Regions from separate parts of the Serratia sp. K1WW1 genome, predicted to be linked through region 1. Evidence: riboswitches for the same ligand, from Rfam matches in the RefSeq annotation. Region 1 holds a riboswitch; each other region holds the start of a gene.

Region 1 (6,979 bases):
CGGCCACAAAGCCGCTGGCGGTAAAGGTTGGCGGGGCAGAACGGAAACTACAAGCACTCAAGGCAGCAACAACCGTAACCGCCATGAGTGCCCGTTGAATAAACAAAAGGGGCGCCAACGCCCCCCTGTTTAAACCTTTCTGGAACACGCGATTAAGACTTAACCGCGTCTTTCAGTGCTTTACCAGAAACGAACGCAGGCACGTTAGCTGCTGCGATTTTGATTTCTTTACCAGTCTGTGGGTTGCGGCCAGTGCGCTCGCTACGATGGTTTACCTTGAAAGTACCGAAACCAACCAATTGTACTGCATCACCTTCTTTCAGGGACTCAGTAATGGCAGCCAGGGTAGATTCCAGAGCCAGCTTAGCTTGAGCCTTGGAAAGGTCAGCCTTCTCTGCGATTACGTCAATCAGTTGAGTCTTGTTCATAAGTTATCCTTACAGTGTGTTTATCGTTTGCAAAGCATCGAGTGCGACGGATATGCCGATGGACAGCACTCTCCTGCATACACGCACCGATAGCCACTTTTTTTTCGCCCCCCAAATGTAGACCAGACAGGGTGCGGATGTGAAGCCTTAAGGCACGACAAATCAGACGTTAAATCACGTTTTCTTGCCTTATTGCGTTAAATTTATCCCAATGTTACTCACCGCGGCCTCTCGCAGGTCAGATCGTAACCCTTTGATCAGATCCAGATCACGCTCTTCGCAGGCGGCCAACAGGCGGAAAATCTCCCATTGAATGTCCCATTCTTCCTCAACGGCAGGCAGAATTTTCAGCTCTTCGTCGGTCATTTCTTTGCCAGCCTGGGTCATTTCCAACATCGCCACGGTGCGAATTGAGGTTTCGCTGATGGCAATGGCGTGCTCCAACGTCTCTCCGCTGAGGCGAGAATGGATCAATTCCCCTAATGCAATACAGGCATCGATCGCCGGGTAAACGCCGTAAAGATCGTAATCTTCTGCCGACGGGATCGCCTCTTCCAACTTTTCCAGCTGGCTGTCAAAGTTGACCTTGGCGTCTTTCACCACCAGCGTTTCCCAGACCAAGTCCAGGATACGGCGATAAACGGCCGGGTCACCAAATTCCGTCTGCAGGCAGAACATCTGGTAATTCGGGTACATACGCTCGCACAGGCAGGCCATAAAGGTCAAATGCTGCCAGCTTTCCAGCTTTTCCAAGCGTAAATGAATCGGGTTACGTAGCATTGTCTACTCTCTTACTCATTATCTGCCGCGCAGTGTACCCGAAATCGCTCATTACGACACCTCTGGATGCTGCTGTAACCAGCGTACAAAGGCCGGGCGGCGTGAAGCAATGGCATCGGCCCAACGCGTGGGCTCCGGCAAGCGGTAGCCTGCCATGCAGCGTTGCACCCAGGCCAAGGCGCTGTCGGTGCTTACGCGATGGCCCGTAGCGATAAATAACGGATTACAGCGCTCTTTGCTGCGCCATACCCATCCCAGCTGTTCGCCCTTGTCCTCCAGCGCGGCCAGCGAGCCAACGGTAGCGTCCAGCGGGGAAAATTTACCACATAAACGCTTCTTGGCCACGCCAATGGTCGGCACATTGACCAACAGGCCAAAGTGGCTGGCAACCCCCAGGCGTCGTGGATGGGAAATGCCATGGCCATCGACAAAGATCAGGTCGGGTTTCTGTTGCAGTTGCTCCCAGGCGGCGATCAGCGCAGGGTACTCGCGAAACGAAAGAAATCCGGGGATATAGGGCATGGTGGTGCTGATACGGGCGATCTGATACTCCACCAGCTCGAGTGAAGGATAGCGCAGGATAGCAATGGCGGCGCGTGTTACCGCGCCTTCTTGTTCAAAACCGACGTCCGCACCGGCGATAAACGCCGGTGGGTCTTGCAGAAAATCATCGTGACGAATGACTTCCCCGGCGCGCCGTAGCTGTTCGGCGCGCAGAGCCTGAGTATCGATCACAGCGTCTCCTTGCGGTTTAGCGGTGGTATTTGGCCGACAGCGCATGCACCGCTTCAACGAAGGCCCCGGCATGTTCCGGTGGCACATCTTGATGAATACCGTGGCCAAGGTTGAAGACATGGCCTTCGCCCTGACCAAAACCGGCCAGAATGGTCTCCACTTCCTGTGCGATGCGTTCCGGTGCGGCATACAGCATGGAAGGATCCATATTCCCCTGCAGCGCGACTTTATCGCCCACACGGCGGCGCGCATCGGCAATATCGGTGGTCCAATCCAGGCCCAGCGCATCGCAACCGGTGGCCACCATTGCTTCCAGCCACTGGCCGCCGCCTTTGGTGAACAACGTCACCGGCACGCGGCGCCCGTCATTTTCACGCAGCAGGCCATCAACGATTTTATGCATATAGTGCAGTGAGAATTCGCGATAATCACGGCCCGTCAGCACGCCGCCCCAGGTATCGAATACCATTACGGACTGCGCCCCGGCCTTGATCTGGGCATTGAGATACAGGATCACGCTGTCCGCCAGCTTATCCAGCAGCAAATGCAGCGTCTGCGGCTCGGCGTACATCATTTTCTTCAGCTTGGTGAATGCCTTGCTGCTGCCGCCTTCGACCATATAGGTCGCCAACGTCCACGGGCTGCCGGAGAAACCGATCAGTGGCACTTCACCCTTCAATTCACGGCGGATGGTGCGCACCGCGTTCATGACATAGCCCAGCTCGTCTTCCGGATCGAATGCAGGCAGCTTCTCTACGTCGGCACGGCAGGTGATTGGCGAAGAAAAACGCGGGCCTTCCCCGGTTTCGAAATAGAGCCCAAGCCCCATGGCATCGGGAATGGTGAGAATGTCGGAGAACAGGATGGCGGCGTCCAGCGCATAACGGCGCAGGGGCTGTAATGTCACCTCACAGGCCAGTTCGGCATTTTTGCACAGCGACATGAAATCCCCGGCCTGAGCACGGGTGGCTTTGTACTCTGGCAAATAACGACCGGCCTGGCGCATCATCCATACAGGGGTGAGATCCACCGGCTGACGCAGCAGCGCGCGCAGGTAGCGATCGTTCTTCAACTCATTCATTTCTTGGGCTCCCTTGATTATCTGCCGCCATTGTACATTATTCTGCCCGACACAGCGCCACGGTGTCCTCGATCAGGCGGCGCGCCACGGTACCAGGCGGTGGCAGCAGCGGCAGTTGGTCATAGCGATACCAGCCCGCATTGAGCAACTCTTTCGGATCGTGGCGCAGTTCACCGCCCTGATACTCGGCCATAAACGCCATCATCAGCGAATGAGGGAACGGCCAGGGTTGCGAAGTCACGTAACGCAGGTTGGTAATGGCGATATTACTTTCTTCCATCACCTCGCGCGCCACGGCCTGCTCCAGGGTTTCCCCCACCTCCACAAACCCCGCCAGCACGGTATGGATCCCCCCACGGTGGCGCACATGCTGTGCCAGCAGGATCTCATCATTGCGGCGAATAGCGACAATGACGCAAGGGGCAATCTGCGGGTAATAACGTTCGCGACAGTTGTCGCACAGACAAGCGCTTTCGGTGCGGCTAAGGTGCATCTCATGGCCGCAGTAGCCGCAGAACTGGTGTGAGCGATAAAAGTCGGCCAGTTGTACGCCGCGCCCGGCCAGTTGGAACAGGCCACGGTCGAGGCTAAGCAGTTGCCGCACCGATCCCATCTCTTTGGCCATAGGTTGACGCACCAGCCAAACCGGTGCCCCCTCCCATTCGCCAATTTGACGAGCCGGTCGGCCTTGCAAGGAAAATAGTGCGGCAGAACCAAACGGTAATTCACCATTTGGTAACCAAATTTTGCTTTCATGGCTGACGATCCACCAGCCATTTTCGTTACCCGTTAATGCAAGTTCCATATGTTGTTGCACAACCTCTGCTTCACTGGCAATCTAGGAATGGTCTTTGTTACATTTTATTAACTTACTTTTTCTTTCTCTTTCTCTTACACACGGAGTCAACCATGCTCAACCGATTGGAAAGCCTGACTCAGCGCGTTGGTGGCAGTAACGAATTAGTCGATCAATGGTTGCAGGCACGCAAGCAGCTACTGGTTGCCTACTGCAGTTTAGTCGGCATTAAACCCAACAAAGAAAAGCATACGCCGCTCAATGAAAAAGCGCTGGAGAACTTTTGCCATAATCTGGTGGATTATCTCTCTGCCGGGCATTTTCACATTTATGACAAAATTATCAAACAAGTGGAAGGCTCCGCCAGCCCCAAGATGGCGCTAGCCACCAAGTTCTACCCCAAATTACAGGCCAATACCGAAGCCGTGATGGCGTTCCACGACCGCTACACCGAAGTCGATATCGATGACGTTTGTGAAGAACTCAATCAGGCGCTGTCAGATATCGGCGAAGCCCTGGCATCACGTTTCGCCTTGGAAGATCAGTTGATCCAGTTGGCGGCAGAAACCTGGCAGCAGGGCCAACCGGGCTCCAGCAATACTGAATCGCTATCACACCCTGCCTGATTCGGGGGTTGTAGTTTTTGTTGACCCTCTTATACTGAGGGCTCTTGTCGGAGTGCCTAGCGCTGATTTTTCATTAAATTGGCCAGGCTGAGACCGTTAATTCGGGATCCGCGGAACCTGATCGGGTTAATACCCGCGAAGGGAACAAGAGTAATCTATCGCCATAGGCAAGATGCTCCCGTCAGGGGCTGTGCCTGCCTTACCGGCTACCATCATTACTCCCTCCGAGCTCCAGACAAGCAATTTTCCACACATCACTACACTGATAGGAATTTGCTATGTCTACCGTGAACCAACCTCGTGCCCGTAAACAACAGCGTGACCAAGCGCAAGATTTTATCGACTCTCTGCAAGGCGTTACCTTCCCCAACTCACAGCGGATCTATCTCGCGGGTTCGCGTAGCGATATCCAGGTACCGATGCGTGAGATCCAGCTCAGCCCAACGCTGATTGGCGGCAACAAAGACCAGCCCCAATATGAACAGAACGAAGCCATTCCGGTGTATGACACCGCAGGGCCGTATGGCGATCCGCAGGCGGTACTCGACGTACATCGTGGCTTGGCCAAAGTACGAGCGAGCTGGATCGCCGAACGTGCCGATACCGAAGCGTTAAGCGGCGTCAGTTCCGGCTTCACCCAACAACGACTGGCGGATGTTGGGTTAGACCATCTGCGCTTTGAGCACCTGCCGCTGCCCCGCAAAGCCCTGCCGGGTAAATGCGTTACACAGTTGCATTACGCTCGCGCCGGTATTGTCACCCCAGAAATGGAATTTATCGCCATTCGCGAAAATATGGGCCGTGAGCGCATTCGTGGTGAAGTGCTGCGCCACCAGCATCCCGGCCAGAGCTGGGGCGCTAATCTACCGGAAAACATCACACCGGAATTTGTGCGCCAGGAAGTGGCCGCTGGCCGCGCCATTATCCCCGCCAACATCAACCACCCGGAATCCGAGCCGATGATTATTGGCCGTAATTTCCTGGTGAAGGTGAATGCCAATATCGGCAACTCGGCGGTTACCTCTTCGATCGAAGAGGAAGTCGAGAAGTTAGTGTGGTCAACCCGCTGGGGCGCTGACACCGTGATGGATCTCTCCACTGGCCGCTATATCCACGAAACCCGCGAATGGATCCTGCGTAACAGCCCGGTGCCGATTGGTACGGTACCGATCTATCAGGCGCTGGAGAAAGTGAACGGCGTGGCGGAGAACCTGACCTGGGAAATGTTCCGCGATACCCTGCTGGAACAGGCCGAGCAAGGCGTCGATTACTTCACCATTCACGCCGGAGTGTTGCTGCGCTATGTGCCAATGACAGCCAAACGCCTGACCGGCATTGTCTCGCGTGGCGGCTCGATCATGGCGAAGTGGTGCCTGTCGCATCATCAGGAAAACTTCCTCTATCAGCACTTCCGCGAGATCTGCGAAATTTGCGCCGCTTACGATGTCTCGCTGTCACTCGGTGACGGCCTGCGCCCGGGCTCGATCCAGGATGCCAATGACGAAGCGCAATTTGCCGAGCTGCATACGCTGGGTGAACTGACCAAGATTGCCTGGGAATATGACGTGCAGGTGATGATCGAAGGCCCAGGCCACGTGCCAATGCAGATGATCCGCCGCAACATGACCGAGGAGCTGGAACATTGCCATGAAGCACCGTTCTACACGCTGGGGCCATTGACCACCGATATCGCACCGGGTTACGACCATTTCACCTCCGGGATCGGCGCGGCAATGATCGGCTGGTTCGGCTGCGCGATGCTTTGCTACGTGACGCCGAAGGAACATCTGGGGCTGCCTAACAAGGAAGACGTGAAACAAGGGCTGATCACCTACAAGATCGCCGCTCACGCCGCCGACTTGGCGAAAGGCCATCCGGGCGCACAAATCCGCGATAACGCCATGTCCAAAGCGCGCTTTGAATTCCGTTGGGAAGATCAGTTCAACCTGGCGTTGGATCCACAAACCGCCCGCGCCTATCACGACGAAACTCTGCCGCAAGAATCCGGCAAGATCGCCCACTTCTGTTCCATGTGTGGGCCGAAGTTCTGCTCAATGAAAATCTCCCAAGAGGTGCGTGACTATGCCGCCGCACAGGAAGCCGCCAAACCGATTGAGGTGCAACTGACCGGGATGGAGAAAATGTCGGCTGAATTCCGCTCACGTGGCAGCGAGCTGTACCACAGCGCGGCCAATTTGCAGGAGGAGATAAATAATGACTAACCTCACCTCTCACTTCCCTGCAACACCGCACAGGCTGGGTTTATACCCGGTTGTCGGCAGCGTTGAATGGATCGCCCGCCTGCTGGAGGCAGGCGTTACCACTATCCAACTACGCATCAAAGATCTGCCAGACGAGCAAGTGGAGGCGGACATCGCCGCCGCCATCGCCCTTGGCAAGCGCTATCAGGCCCGGCTGTTTATCAATGATTATTGGCGGTTGGCGATTAAGCATGATGCCTACGGCGTCCACCTGGGGCAGGAAGATTTGGACACCACCGATCTGGCAGCTATCCATCGTGCAGGATTGCGCT
Region 2 (6,979 bases), 1.4 Mb from region 1:
CGGCATGTCGATGATATACATGGTGTTGCAGGTCCACATCAGCATCGAAGCCACAAACAGCAGGCGCACATCGGGATCGCGCCAGGCGCTGATTGGTGCAATAGGCGGAGAATCTACGCTGATCTCAACGTTGGCACGGGGCACCGAAGGCAATATCAGCCACACCAGCAGCACGCTGATGGCAAAAATCAGCGCCGCAATCATAAACATCCAGGTAAAACCGTAGTTCAGTGCCAACATAAATGACAGCGGCGGGCCGATCACCCAAGCCAGTGAAAGCTGAGCACGCATCACCGAACTGAACATCACCACTTCACGTGCCGAGCTGTCCGCATACTCACGCGCCAGGGCAAAAATCTGCGGCATGGCGGTATTGGCAATCGCGGCCAGCAGCACGCCTACGGTGATCAACGTCAGATAATCACGGTTGAACGCAAACAACAGGCTATTGGCCAGCGCCATGGCACAGCACACCAGGATCAGCTTGCGCCGATCGCCACGGGTATCCGAACGCTTGGCCAACAGAAAGCTGACGATGATCCCGGCGATGGCATTCACGGTATAGAACATGCCTACCCATAGCGGGCGCACCTTTACCTCGGTGGTCAGAAACAGGCTTAGCGTGGGGGCTTGCAGCGCTCCGGCAATGCCGGTAAGGAAGGCTATCAGCAGGAAGGCGGCAAAAACGGGATTAAAACGGCGCGGCAACCAGCGTCTGAAACTCATGGCGATATCCCTATCCAGAAATAAAGAAGGCTATGCTACAGAAGGAAAATTGCCGAAGGAAGTAAAGACGGCAGATAAAAATGCCAGTGGGTTACCCCACTGGCTGGTGAAAAGCACCATTACTCAGAAACACTTTTGCGGTGAACGTCAGATACGCTCACGGTATTGCTTGTCGCTTAGCGTGGCGATGTCCCACTGGGTCAAGTGGGCCAGCATCTCCAGCCGCGCCTGTTCAGGTACCACCTGCAGCCAATCGGCCTGCTGGCGGCGGATCGCGGTGAAATAACGCTGATAAAACTGTTTAGTTAACAGAACCGTCATTTGTTATCCCTCCGCTGATTCAACTGCCCTCATTATCGGAGTAATATAGGGAAAGATAAATTGACGACTTGATGCCAGAGAGTTCCTCTTTTATGTCCACCTCACGCCTGCAACAACAGTTCATCCGCCTGTGGCAACGCTGCCATGGCCAAACCACCGAAACCACGCTGCAAGAGCTGGCTGAGGTACTCAGTTGTTCCCGCCGCCATGTTCGCTCGCTTCTGGGAGCCATGCAGCACGAGGGCTGGCTGACCTGGCAGGCCGAATCCGGCCGGGGTAAACGTTCGCAACTCAGCTTTCACTACACCGGATTGGCACTGCAACAACAACGCGCCGAGGAACTGCTGGAACAGGATCGCATCGACCAACTGGTCCAACTGGTGGGCGATAAAGACGTAGTACGCCAAATGCTGCTTTCCCAACTGGGGCGCAGCTTCCGCCAGGGGAAACATATCCTGCGCGTGCTCTACTATCGTCAGCTTTACAACCTGTTGCCCGGTTCGGCGCTGCGTCGTTCAGAAACCCACCTGGCAAGACAGATTTTCAACGGCCTGACGCGGGTAAATGAGGAAAACGGGGAACTGGATCCCGATCTTTCACATCATTGGCAAACGATCACCCCTTTGCACTGGCGCTTTTATCTACGCCCGGCGATCCATTTTCACCATGGCCGTGAGCTGGAAATGGAAGACGTGATCCATTCGCTCAACCGCCTGATCCCACAGCCGCTATTTTCACATATCGACAGGATCGACTCGCCTACGCCTTATGTCATCGATGTACATCTGCACACGCCGGACTACTGGCTGCCCTGGCTGCTGAGCAGCGTACATGCCATGATCCTGCCGCGCGAATGGCAGAGCCTGCCGGATTTTGCCCGCCACCCGATCGGCACCGGCCCCTATCGCGTGATACACAACAACCAAAGCCAGATGAAAATTCATGCCTTTGACGACTACTTTGGCTATCGTGCCCTGATCGATGAGGTCAACATTTGGGTATTACCCGAAATCACCGAAGAGCTGGCACACTCCGGCGTCCAGTTGCAGGGGGATGATACCGGAAGGAACGAGCTGGAAAGTCGCCTCGAAGAAGGCTGTTATTTTCTGCTGTTCGACCAGCGTTCGGCACTGGCGGCCGATCCGGAAATCCGCAGTTGGCTAAGCGAACTGATCAACCCAATCGCGCTGCTGAGCCACGCCGGGCCGCTCTACCAGCGTTACTGGGCTCCGGCCTATGGCATTCTCCCGCGCTGGTTGCATAACCGCGTCCTAGGGCAGCAACCCAAGCCTGTGGGCTTAACCGAATTGACCCTGACCTTCTACAGCGAACACTCCGAGTTCCACGCCATCAAGCAGGCCATCGCCTCTCTGCTGGCCGAGCAGGGCATCAAGCTCAATGTGCAGGTCGTGGATTATGAAGCCTGGCATAAGGGCAAGGCGCAAAGCGATCTGTGGTTAGGCAGCGCCAACTTCACCCTGCCGCTGGAGTTTTCGCTGTTTGCCACGCTGTACGAACTACCGTTGATCCAACATTGTCTGACGGAGGATATCGCGCAGGATGCCGCCCAGTGGCGGGAAAATCGCCTGTCCATGGCCGAGTTTTGCCAGCGCCTGGTCAGCAGCCATCAGTTGCATCCGTTATTCCACCACTGGCTGCAACTGCATGGTCAACGCAGCATGCGTGGGGTACGGATGAACACCCTCGGCTGGTTCGATTTTAAATCTGCCTGGTTTGCGCCGCCGGAAGCATAATCGCCTTTCACCCACGCCGCTAAGCCTCTACAATAGCGCCGACTCAACGGGGTGCGGAGAACCCGCCAATTTTGGCCAACGGTTTTCCGCTGAGAGCACACCCGTCGAACCTGATCCGGTCAATACCGGCGGAGGGATTTGAGCATGGCGCTGCTTTGTTGCTTATCCCCAATAGATTTCAAGTCGCAGCTAGGCGGCAAGCGCCCTTATCCCCAGGAGCTTATATTGATAAGTGACTGGGGTAAGGGCGTGCAGTCAACAACGCTGCGGCTTGAAAGATGATGGGGAACGCCCTCAGATACCTTTGCCCCTTTATTATTAGGAGTGCAAAGTGGTCAAAAAATACCTGCCCTGTTTATTACTGCTAGCGGCGATGCCGGTCCTGGCCAAGCCAACGCTGACGGTCTACACCTACGACTCTTTCGCTGCCGACTGGGGCCCAGGCCCGGCGGTAAAAAAAGCCTTTGAGGCCGAATGTGACTGCGAATTGAAATTCGTGGCGCTGGAAGACGGCGTTTCGTTACTCAACCGCCTGAGAATGGAAGGCAAGAACAGCGCCGCCGACGTGGTTTTGGGTCTGGACAACAACCTGCTGCAAGCCGCGCAGCAAACCGATCTGTTCACCGCCAGCCAAGTCGATACTAGCAAGCTCACGGTTCCCGGTGGCTGGCACAACCAGACCTTCGTTCCCTACGACTATGGCTACTTTGCTTTCGTCTACAACAAAGACAAGCTGAAGAACCCGCCGACCAGCCTGAAAGAGTTGGTGAGCAGCGATCGTCCTCTCAAGATCATCTATCAGGATCCGCGCACCAGCACACCTGGCCTTGGCCTGCTGCTCTGGATGCAGAAAGTGTATGGCGACGAAGCACCGCTCGCCTGGCAACAGTTGGCGAAGAAAACCGTCACCGTGACCAAAGGCTGGAGTGAAGCCTACGGCCTGTTCCTGAAAGGGGAAGGCGACATGGTACTGAGCTACACCACCTCCCCCGCCTACCATCTGATCGAAGAGAAAAAAGACCTCTATGCGGCGGCCAGCTTCAGTGAAGGCCACTACCTGCAAATCGAAGTCGCTGGCAAGCTAAAGGCCAGCAAACAGCCAGAGCTGGCCGAGCGCTTCATGCAGTTTATGGTCTCCCCGGCCTTCCAGAACACCATTCCTACCGGCAACTGGATGTACCCGGTGATCAAGACGGAACTGCCCGCCGGTTTCGAACAGATGACCGTGCCGCAAACGGCATTACAATTCAGCGCCGAGGAAGTGGCACAACAGCGTGGTAACTGGATCCGAGCATGGCAAACCGCCGTCAGCCACTGATCCCCCACTGGTTATGGCCGGGGCTGATGGCCGCCGGTCTGATCCTGCTGATCGCGTTGGCGGCCATGGGCTCGCTGTGGCGTCATGCGCCAGAAAGCGATTGGCGTAACCTGTGGCAAGACAGCTACCTCTGGCATGTGGTGCGCTTTACCTTTTGGCAGGCGCTACTCTCTGCCGTGATCTCGGTAGTGCCTGCCATCTGGCTGGCCCGGGCGCTGTACCGGCGGCGCTTCCCTGGCCGCAACCTGCTGCTGCGCCTGTGCGCCATGACGCTGGTGCTGCCGGTGCTGGTGGCGGTGTTTGGCATGCTGAGCGTCTACGGCAGGCAAGGCTGGCTGGCAACGCTGTGTGGTTGGCTGGGCGTGAACTACGGTTTTTCGCCTTATGGCCTGCAAGGTATTCTGCTGGCGCATCTGTTCTTTAATATGCCACTGGCCACCCGCCTGCTGCTACAGGCGCTGGAGAACATTCCCACCGAGCAGCGACAACTGGCCGCACAGCTGGGGATGAACGGCTGGCAGCAGTTCCGCTTTGTGGAATGGCCTGCTTTACGCCGCCAGATCTTACCCAGCGGTGCACTGGTGTTTATGCTGTGTTTTGCCAGTTTTGCAACCGTGCTGTCGTTGGGTGGCGGGCCGCAGGCCACCACCATAGAGCTGGCGATCTATCAGGCCTTGAGTTACGACTACGATCTCAGCCGCGCTGCGCTGCTGGCGCTGATCCAACTGGCTTGCTGCCTGGGGCTGGTGGTGCTCAGCCAGCGTTTGAGCCAGGCTCTGCCGGTTGGCCATACCCACGCCCAGCGCTGGCGCGATCCGCAGGACAGCCTGGGGCGGCGCATTAGCGATACGCTATTGATTGCCGCAGCGCTATTGTTGCTGTTGCCTCCGTTGCTGGCGGTGATCATCGACGGTGCCAACCAAACGCTGATCACCGTGCTGCAACAGCCAATTCTCTGGCAGGCCCTGTTCACCTCACTGCGTATCGCACTTGGGGCGGGTATTTTATGTGTAGTATTGACCATGATGCTGCTATGGAGCAGCCGTGAACTGAAACTGCGGCAACGGGCCGCCTGGGGCCAAACGCTGGAACTGAGCGGCATGGTGATCCTGGCGATGCCAGGCATTGTGCTGGCTACCGGTTTCTTCCTGTTGCTGAGCGATACCACTGGGCTGCCGCAGTCGCCGTATGCGCTGGTGATCCTCACCAATGCGTTGATGGCGGTGCCCTACGCGCTGAAAGTGCTGGAAAACCCGATGCGCGATCTGGCCGAGCGTTATAATCCGCTATGCTTGTCGCTGGATATCCACGGCTGGCAGCGGCTGCGCTGGATCGAGCTGAAAGCGTTGCAACGCCCGCTAGCGCAGGCTTTGGCCTTTGCCTGTGTGCTGTCGATTGGCGATTTCGGCGTGGTAGCACTGTTCGGCAACGAGCAGTTCCGTACCCTGCCTTTTTATCTCTATCAGCAGATTGGCGCATATCGCAGCAACGATGGGGCCGTGACCGCCCTGCTGCTGCTGTTGCTCTGTTTCCTGCTGTTTACCCTGATTGAACGTTTACCGGGCCGCCATGCTGACGCTTGAAAAACTGACCTATCTGTACGAACACCTGCCGATGCGTTTTGACCTGCGCATTCAGCCGGGAGAACACGTCGCGGTACTGGGCCCTAGCGGCGCAGGCAAAAGTACCTTGCTCAGCCTGATCGCCGGTTTTCTGCCAGCGGCCAGCGGCAAGCTGTGGCTCAACGGGAGCGATCATACCACTTCGCCACCTGCCAAACGCCCGGTGTCGATGCTGTTTCAGGAAAACAACCTGTTTGCCCACCTGACGGTCAGGCAAAACATCGGCCTGGGCCTGGATCCTGGCCTGAGATTGACCGCCGCACAGCAGGAGCAGTTGGCTCAGATTGCCCAGCAAGTCGGGCTGGAAGAACATCTGCAACGCCTGCCGTCACAGCTTTCCGGCGGGCAGCGGCAGCGGGCAGCCTTGGCGCGTTGCCTGATCCGCCAGCAGCCGATCCTGCTGCTCGACGAGCCTTTCTCTGCACTCGATCCGGCACTGCGCAGTGAGATGCTGCAACTGCTGCAAAACGTCTGCGACCAGCGCCAACTCACGCTGCTGATGGTTTCACACAATCTTGAGGATGCTGCCCGCATCGCGCCGCGTACCTTGCTGGTCGTGGATGGGCGGATTTATTACGACGGCCCGACGCAGGCATTGGTAAGCGGCAGCGCACCGGAGGCCAAGGTGCTGGGTATTCAGGTTAAACCGTGATCTACCACGCGTTTTTTATGCTGAACCAATAAACCTGTTGTGCGAATTTTGCACCTGTGGTTTTATAAAATTCTGTTTTTTACTACTGATGATAAGGCTCCCTGTGATCGCATCCTCGCTGACCTCGACCCTACTAACAACCGCGCTACCAGCCGCGGTGGTCGTCGTGCGTGTGGTGGTGGTCGTCGGCAACGCGCCGTAGGGTCCGAATCAACGCATCGATTCCCAAACCCCGCCGGCGCAAACCGGGCGGGGTTTCTTGTTTTAGTCCCCCTGCCCAGAAAAGCTAACCGGCCCAGAGAAAAGGATAGGCACATGGCAACTTCGGGCACGCCACACCAAGGCCAACGTATTACCGGCGCACAGCTGATCGTGCATCTGCTGGAGCGTCAGGGTATCACCACTATTGCAGGCATTCCCGGTGGCGCAGCGCTGCCGCTGTACGATGCTCTGAGCCAAAGCACCGTCATCCAGCACGTGCTGGCCCGCCACGAGCAAGGGGCCGGTTTTATGGCGCAGGGCATGGCACGTACCAACGGCAAGGCGGCGGTCTGTATCGCTTCCAGCGGCCCGGGAGCCACCAATC
Region 3 (6,979 bases), 1.1 Mb from region 1:
ACTGCCCTGCTCAACTTTGCCCGTGAAACGCTGGAAATTGAGCTGACCGAAGCGCAACGCCTGCTGACACGCCTGGATGACAATTTTGTCCACGCCTGTGAACTGCTGCTCAACTGCCGTGGCAAGGCGGTGATTTCCGGTATTGGTAAATCCGGCCATATCGGCAAGAAGATTGCCGCCTCGCTGGCCAGCACCGGCACCCCGTCGTTTTTCGTCCATCCGGCGGAAGCCTTGCATGGCGATTTGGGGATGATTGGCGCCGATGACGTGGTGATCTTTATCTCCTATTCAGGCCGCGCCAAAGAGCTGGATCTGATCCTGCCTCTGCTGGCAGAGAGTAAGATCCCAGTCATTGCCATGACCGGTGGCAAAGAGTCGCCACTGGCGCTGGGTGCAGCCTGTACGTTAGATATCAGCGTTGAACGTGAAGCCTGCCCGATGGGCCTGGCACCAACCTCCAGCGGAGTGACTACGCTGATGATGGGAGATGCGTTGGCGATGGCATTAATGCGCCAGCGCGGTTTTAATGCCGAGGATTTTGCCCGTTCCCATCCAGGTGGCAGCCTGGGTGCTCGCCTGCTAAATCGCGTCCATCACTTGATGCGTACCGGCGATCGCCTACCGATGGTGCAAGAAAGCGCCAACGTAATGGAAGCCATGCTGGAATTGAGCCGTACCGGGCTAGGTCTGGTAGCCGTATGTGATACACAGCAAAAAGTGGTCGGCGTGTTTACCGACGGTGACCTGCGCCGCTGGTTGGTAAAGGGCAATAGCCTCAATGATGGCCTCAGCCCGGCGATCACTCGCCCCGGCTACCGGTTGCCAGAACAGTGGCGTGCCGGGGAAGCCCTGGAAGCGCTGCACGAACAGCACATCAGCGCCGCTCCGGTGGTGGATATCGATGGCGTACTGGTAGGTGCAATCAACCTGCACGACCTGCATCAGGCCGGGATCGGCTGATATCACGTAGGGGCGTAGCATGCTACGCCTGCTTAACTACCTTGGCGGGTAGCTTTGCCCCTCAGCAGCGTTACTTCCAGTCTGGATTACCCTCAAACTGTTTCTTCAGCAACGCTTTCATCTGATCATCCGGTTTACCCAACCATTGATATTTGGCGTATTGCTTCGGATGGTCGATGGCCTGCGGCTTATTGGGCACTTCAACCCGCACTCCCCAAGCCTGGGACTTGTCTGCTTTAAAAGCCACAATCATAAAGTTATTGGCGCAGTCATGCGGCTTGCAGATGTTACCGATCTGGTAGCTTTGCCCTTGCCAGGCAACGGTTTCTGCAGGCGTGGAAGTGCCGATCCCTTTGCGCGCCCAACCCGGTAACTGTGCCTGGCCCTTCACCATATTTTTCCAACTGGTTTGGTAGCCCGGCTGCTGGATCAGATCTGAGGCAGTGATAATCTGTTCGGCAAAACTGCCGGTGCTAAATCCAAGCAGGGTCGCAAGCAGGGCTCCCAGCAACCTATTTTTTCCTATCATGGTCTTCTCCCTCGGTAAATCAAAAGCGTAGCTCCAAGTAGCTCAGACCACAATTAAACGGGAAAGTTGGCTCAGCGTTTTTCGTCAGACAACCTGCCAGTACCCTTTTTTGGTTGCCCCAACCCTAATTAGCCGCTTTCCTTCCTGGAGCACCTTGAGGCTTCGCTCAATGGTACGGCTGCTCATCGCCAATGTTTCCGCCAATTGGGCAATGGTGACGGAGGGATTGGCAGCGATAATGGCCAAGATGCGTTCAGTCGTTCGACTCAGCGGTAGTAAATTTTCTTCCGACATTTCTTCCGACATTTCTTCCGACATTTCTTCCGACATTGTGGCAGACTTCCCCTTCTGCTCGCCAATACCTTCGGCTAATGCCGCCACCAGTTTCTCCAGCATGAAATCAATAAATGCGGTGCAATCGCTAGCCCGAACACAGACTCCCAGGACTCGGTAATAGTCCTGCTGTTGATTATGGATCAGGGTTTCAACCGGTAGCCATGCCAGCTCTGAACGCCATTCACTGAGGATCAATGTTTGCCATAAACGCCCCATTCGCCCATTGCCATCGGCAAACGGGTGAATAAATTCGAATTCATAGTGAAAGATAGAGCTGGCGATCAGTGGATGAATATCGGTGTGCTTTAACCACGCCAACAGATCGCCAACCAAACGCGATAGTTGATTGGCAGGTGGCGCCATATGGATAAGTTGTTTATCTCGATATACCCCAACATTGCCGCTGCGTAGCTGCCCCGAAGCATCGACCAACCCTCCCATTAATAAGCCATGTGCCGCCAACAAATCCTCAAGCCGATGGCTTTGCCAGCTTGGCAATTTTTCATAGGTAAGGATGGCGTTACGGACTTCCTGAATATCTTTTGCCGGTGCCAACACCCGCTTACCTTCCATGATCGCAGTCACCTGCTCAGTAGACAGGCTATTATGCTCAATGGCCAATGAGGCCTGGATGGTGCGGATACGGTTCTCTTTGCGTAACAAAGGTGAAGATTGCCCAGCCTGTGCGGCCCAATGCCCCAATAGCTCACCCACCTCAATCACTCGATTCAGGATAGCTGGCGTAATGGTATAAGGTGGTTGATAACCAGCCATCTTGCTTCCCTTTATTATCACAAATCAATCAGCCTGAGCCGCATTGGGCCTGCTTCCCGATCATGGAGGGCTTGGTGGAAAATATCAAGCAACTGACCAACTAGCATCGGCTAGTGGAAAAGTTGGCTCACCACCATGCATGGAAATGGTGTACCGGCCCAATACCCTGCCCCACCTCCAGGCTGTCGGCCTGTTGTAAAGCCAGTTGCAGGTAGTTTTTTGCCGCTGCCACGGTATCGGCCCAGTTCTGGTGGCGCGGGCGCAGGGCAGCCAGTGCCGCAGATAAGGTGCAACCGGTGCCGTGCGTGTGCCTGGTCGCTATGCGCGGCGCACTAAAGCGCTGCCCAAAGCCGGGGGTAAATAGCCAATCAGGGCTTTCCTCTTCACTCAGGTGGCCCCCCTTCATCAACACCGCCTGACAGCCCATCGCTAACAACGCCTGGCCCTGCTCGCGCATTTGCGATTCGTTTTGCGCCGGAGCGCAGGCCAGCAAAGCCGCCGCCTCTGGCAAGTTCGGCGTGATAATGGAAACCAACGGCATTAGCTCACGGCGGATGGACTCCACCGCTTCCGGTGCCAACAGCGGGTCACCACTTTTAGCCAGCATCACCGTATCCAGCACCACATAAGGCAGCTTGTAATGGCGTAGACGCTCGGCCACTGCCCGCACGATATCGGCATTAGCCAACATGCCGATTTTAGCGCTGTCGATACGCACATCGCTGAGTACCGAATCCAGTTGGGCGGCCACAAATGCCGGTTCGATATGATATACCGACTGCACGCCACGGGTGTTCTGCGCCACCAGCGCGGTGATCACGCTGGTGCCATAGGCCCCCAATGCGGAGAAGGCTTTCAGATCGGCCTGAATACCGGCTCCGCCGCTAGGATCGGTGCCAGCGATGGTGAGAGCGTTAATCCGTTTCATAGCAGATCCTCCATCCGCAGTTGGTAGAGGGCATCCAGGAAGGCGGCAGTAAAGCTGCCAGGGCCAGAACACCGCGCCGTGGCCCTTTCACCACATAGCGCCATCACGCGGCAAGCGGTGGCAACGTTATCCAGCCGATCGCCCGGCAAACTGCAAAATGCTGCCACAACGGCCGAAAGCGCGCAGCCCGTCCCCACCACGCGCGTCATTAATACATCGCCACCCGTGACGGCCCAATCTCGCTCACCATCGGTGATGTAGTCTGTCTCACCGGTGACGGCCACAATGGCCCCGCAATTTCGAGCCAATACGCGTGCTGCGGGTAACGCCACCAGCGAGTCATCCTGGCTATCCATACCACGGGCGCTGGTCTGCAGGCCGCTCAAGGCAATGATTTCCGACGCGTTGCCACGGATCGCCGCAGGCCGCAGGGTGAGCAAGCGGCGGGCGAAGATTGCTCGGTATTCCAATCCCCCAACGGCAACCGGATCCAGTAACCAGGGCTTTTCAGCACGGTTGGCAGCCTCGATGGCGGCTAACATCGACTCTGCCCGCGATGCGTGCAGGGTGCCGATATTGATCAACAGCGCATCAGCCACGCGGCTGAACTGCGCGGCCTCTTCCGGTTCCACCACCATGGCTGGCGAAGCGCCAAGCGCCAGCAGCACGTTGGCCGTCAGCTCTTGCACCACTTCGTTGGTCAGGCAGTGGATCAATGGAGGTTGGCGTTTAAATTGGTTAAAACAAGCCGCGGCACGGGTGCCGGGTAACACATCAGGTCGAGTAAACATAGAGCTCCCAACCGGCGTTCAAGAAGGCGGGTACCGGTTGAGATACCGCGACATCCCTACGCTGGCATAATCCAGATCAGGTAATACGGGTAATTTCTCAGCCCCTAAGGGCACCCCGTGTCGACGTCTGCCATTATTGAGGCTGTAGCCAGTGAGGTCAATCATGCAATAGAGTCAAAAATAAAAAGGAGACGCCGTGCCCCCCAGGTAATGTATAGTTCGCGTTTAACGGGGAATCCATGCTTACTCACTCATCTATCCGCCTTAACAAATACATTAGCGACAGCGGCATGTGTTCTCGTCGCTCTGCCGACCGCCACATCAAGCAAGGCAACGTTTTCATCAACGACAAGTTAGCCTCCTTGGGCGCTCAGGTATTGGTCGGGGATGTGGTGACAGTTAACGGCCAGCCGATCGAACCGCGTGATGTGGACGATCTGGTGCTTATCGCACTGAATAAGCCTGTTGGCATCATCACCAGCATGGGGAAGCACGTGCGGGATAACATCGGTGATTTCGTTAGTCACAGCAGACGCGTCTTTCCCATTGGGCGCCTGGATAAAGACTCCCAGGGACTGATTTTCCTGACCAATGACGGCGAACTGGTCAATAAGATCCTCCGTGCTGGCAACAATCACCAAAAAGAGTATCTGGTGACCGTCAACAAACCGGTGACCGATGAGTTTATTCAGGGCATGAGTGCGGGCGTCCCCATCCTGGGCACGGTAACTCAAAAATGCCTAGTGGAGAAAGAAGCCCCGCAGGTGTTTCGCATCACCCTGGTGCAAGGGCTTAACCGCCAAATCCGCCGCATGTGCAAATATTTTGGTTATAAAGTCACCAAGCTTGAGCGCGAACGTATAATGAACATCGCTCTGCAAGGGTTGCCGATGGGCGAATGGCGGGATTTTACCGATGATGAACGGATCGAGCTATTCAAGCTGATTGAACACTCCTCTTCCGAGGATATCTCCGCCCCGAGGGTCGGCGGCCAAGCATAACCGCCTCATCATCATTCACTTGCGGGAAAGCACCAGGCACCACCCAGTTGTAATGCGGCGCACGTGGATCCCTGACGAAAATTATTTATGCGTAACAACCGGCGTACAGCTTGGTGCGCTCAGCGTTGGGGCCGACAGTAAAAGGCCCGGCATCATCATCGAAGAGCAGTCAAAAATTCGCCCTTTCTCAGTGGTAGCTCGGTAAGAAAGTTTCTGTCCACCCAAGGCATCCGGTTGGGCGCTATTCACATTGGTCACGGTAATCTCATCCGATGATGCCAGACCCAGCATTTTAGCGGTTTCTGCCTGCAATAGCGGTATTGCCTGATCGGTTTTCAATGTTGAACAGCCAGCCACCAATAGCGTAACCGTTAAAGCGATAAACGTTCTTTTCATAAATCATCCTTTAAAACCAAACAGAATCCTGATGGGTCTCTATGTTTTTCAGCGTATGAACTCCCGCGTAATATATTTCTCCGCCATAAATAAAGGAACCCTCCTAAGGTAGGGTATGCTCGCGCTATTTAGTGTGATGGGCGAGCAACTGCTCCTCTAGCAATCACTGATTGACCTGATACAAAATACACTGCGATACCCCGAAAAAGCGGCATACTGATAGCGATCCGTCCTCACTGAAGGGTCTGCATTTTTCTTGAAAATCCGCACCTTCCTGCTTCTACTTCTCATTCCGTTCGAAATTGCAATCAACCTCTCAAAACAGCCGATAATTATCAGTTGATCTTGTTTTCATTCGGCTCTATCTTCTCGCATCCGGGTACATGTTGCGGCTCGCTGGATGCGGTCTATCCCTCCTCCCCTTTCCGTATACCAAACGGATTTATGACTCTTTTCTTGTCAGAGTTACCACACGGCATTTGATAACTTTCGGTAAACATGAATTCAACGGTTAAAGATACCCTGGCAGCGCGTGACGTCACCCTAACCCCGTGGACAGGCTTTTACTTCCTGCAGTCGCTGCTGATCAACTTCGCCCTCGGCTACCCATTTAGTCTGCTGTATGCCGTGGCGTTCAGTTGTGTGCTACTGCTGCTGTGGCGTCTCAGCCCACGCTTGCAAAAGAGCGTGATCGGGCTGTGTAGCCTCATCGCCGCCATGTATTTTCCATTTTCTCAGGCCTATGGCTCGCCCAATTTTAATACCCTGCTGGCGTTACACTCGACCACGGTGGAAGAGTCCAGCGAGATATTGACCATCTTCCCGTGGTACAGCTATCTGGTGTCCCTGTTTATTCTGGCACTGGGCATTATCGCGTTGCGCCGTAAGCCAACCCCGAAAGGCGCTTGGAACACCCTCCACAGCTTATGTCTCACCATCAGCGTGGTCTGTTTTTTTGTCACGCCAGTCCAGAATCTGGCGTATGGTGGCGTGTTTAAATTGACCGATTCTGGTTATCCCGTGTTTCGTTTCGTCAGAGATGTGATCGCCAATAACCAGGAAGTGATTGATGAAAAAGCCCGTATGCAGGCGTTTTCACAGCTGAAAGATTCCTGGAACGTGCTGGCGGTGAAACCGAAATATCACATCTACATGGTAGTGATCGGCGAAAGCGCGCGGCGAGATGCCTTAGGTGCGTTTGGTGGGCACTGGGACAATACCCCCTTTGCCAACCACGTAAACGGTACGCTGTTGCTTAACTATA

Evidence for each region. A riboswitch is a leader RNA that binds a small molecule or an ion and turns the genes downstream of it on or off. The one in region 1 is predicted to bind thiamine pyrophosphate.
Region 2: it holds a riboswitch for thiamine pyrophosphate, as region 1 does, so the genes downstream of both, thiB (thiamine ABC transporter substrate binding subunit) here and thiC (phosphomethylpyrimidine synthase ThiC) in region 1, are expected to answer to the same signal.
Region 3: it holds a riboswitch for thiamine pyrophosphate, as region 1 does, so the genes downstream of both, thiM (hydroxyethylthiazole kinase) here and thiC (phosphomethylpyrimidine synthase ThiC) in region 1, are expected to answer to the same signal.

What each region holds. Positions count from the first base shown of each region.
Region 1 is NZ_CM147697.1:497,580-504,558, reverse strand. Features, by position in the region: gene ACX9GU_RS02335 (DUF1481 domain-containing protein) at 1-85, opposite strand, end outside; gene hupA (nucleoid-associated protein HU-alpha) at 153-428, opposite strand; gene ACX9GU_RS02325 (YjaG family protein) at 618-1,208, opposite strand; gene nfi (deoxyribonuclease V) at 1,260-1,943, opposite strand; gene hemE (uroporphyrinogen decarboxylase) at 1,960-3,024, opposite strand; gene nudC (NAD(+) diphosphatase) at 3,062-3,829, opposite strand; gene rsd (sigma D regulator) at 3,934-4,446, shown strand; TPP riboswitch at 4,485-4,607, shown strand; gene thiC (phosphomethylpyrimidine synthase ThiC) at 4,725-6,668, shown strand; gene thiE (thiamine phosphate synthase) at 6,661-6,979, shown strand, end outside.
Region 2 is NZ_CM147697.1:5,077,934-5,084,912, forward strand. Features, by position in the region: gene ACX9GU_RS22965 (MFS transporter) at 1-726, opposite strand, end outside; gene sgrT (glucose uptake inhibitor SgrT) at 874-1,047, opposite strand; gene sgrR (HTH-type transcriptional regulator SgrR) at 1,140-2,801, shown strand; TPP riboswitch at 2,839-2,956, shown strand; gene thiB (thiamine ABC transporter substrate binding subunit) at 3,133-4,119, shown strand; gene thiP (thiamine/thiamine pyrophosphate ABC transporter permease ThiP) at 4,095-5,702, shown strand; gene thiQ (thiamine ABC transporter ATP-binding protein ThiQ) at 5,689-6,393, shown strand; gene ivbL (ilvB operon leader peptide IvbL) at 6,482-6,595, shown strand; gene ilvB (acetolactate synthase large subunit) at 6,709-6,979, shown strand, end outside.
Region 3 is NZ_CM147697.1:1,551,870-1,558,848, reverse strand. Features, by position in the region: gene gutQ (arabinose-5-phosphate isomerase GutQ) at 1-960, shown strand, start outside; gene ACX9GU_RS07120 (inhibitor of vertebrate lysozyme family protein) at 1,031-1,489, opposite strand; gene ACX9GU_RS07115 (Fic family protein) at 1,574-2,599, opposite strand; gene thiD (bifunctional hydroxymethylpyrimidine kinase/phosphomethylpyrimidine kinase) at 2,727-3,527, opposite strand; gene thiM (hydroxyethylthiazole kinase) at 3,524-4,318, opposite strand; TPP riboswitch at 4,355-4,446, opposite strand; gene rluF (23S rRNA pseudouridine(2604) synthase RluF) at 4,558-5,319, shown strand; gene ACX9GU_RS07095 (lipoprotein) at 5,401-5,715, opposite strand; gene ACX9GU_RS07090 (phosphoethanolamine transferase) at 6,214-6,979, shown strand, end outside.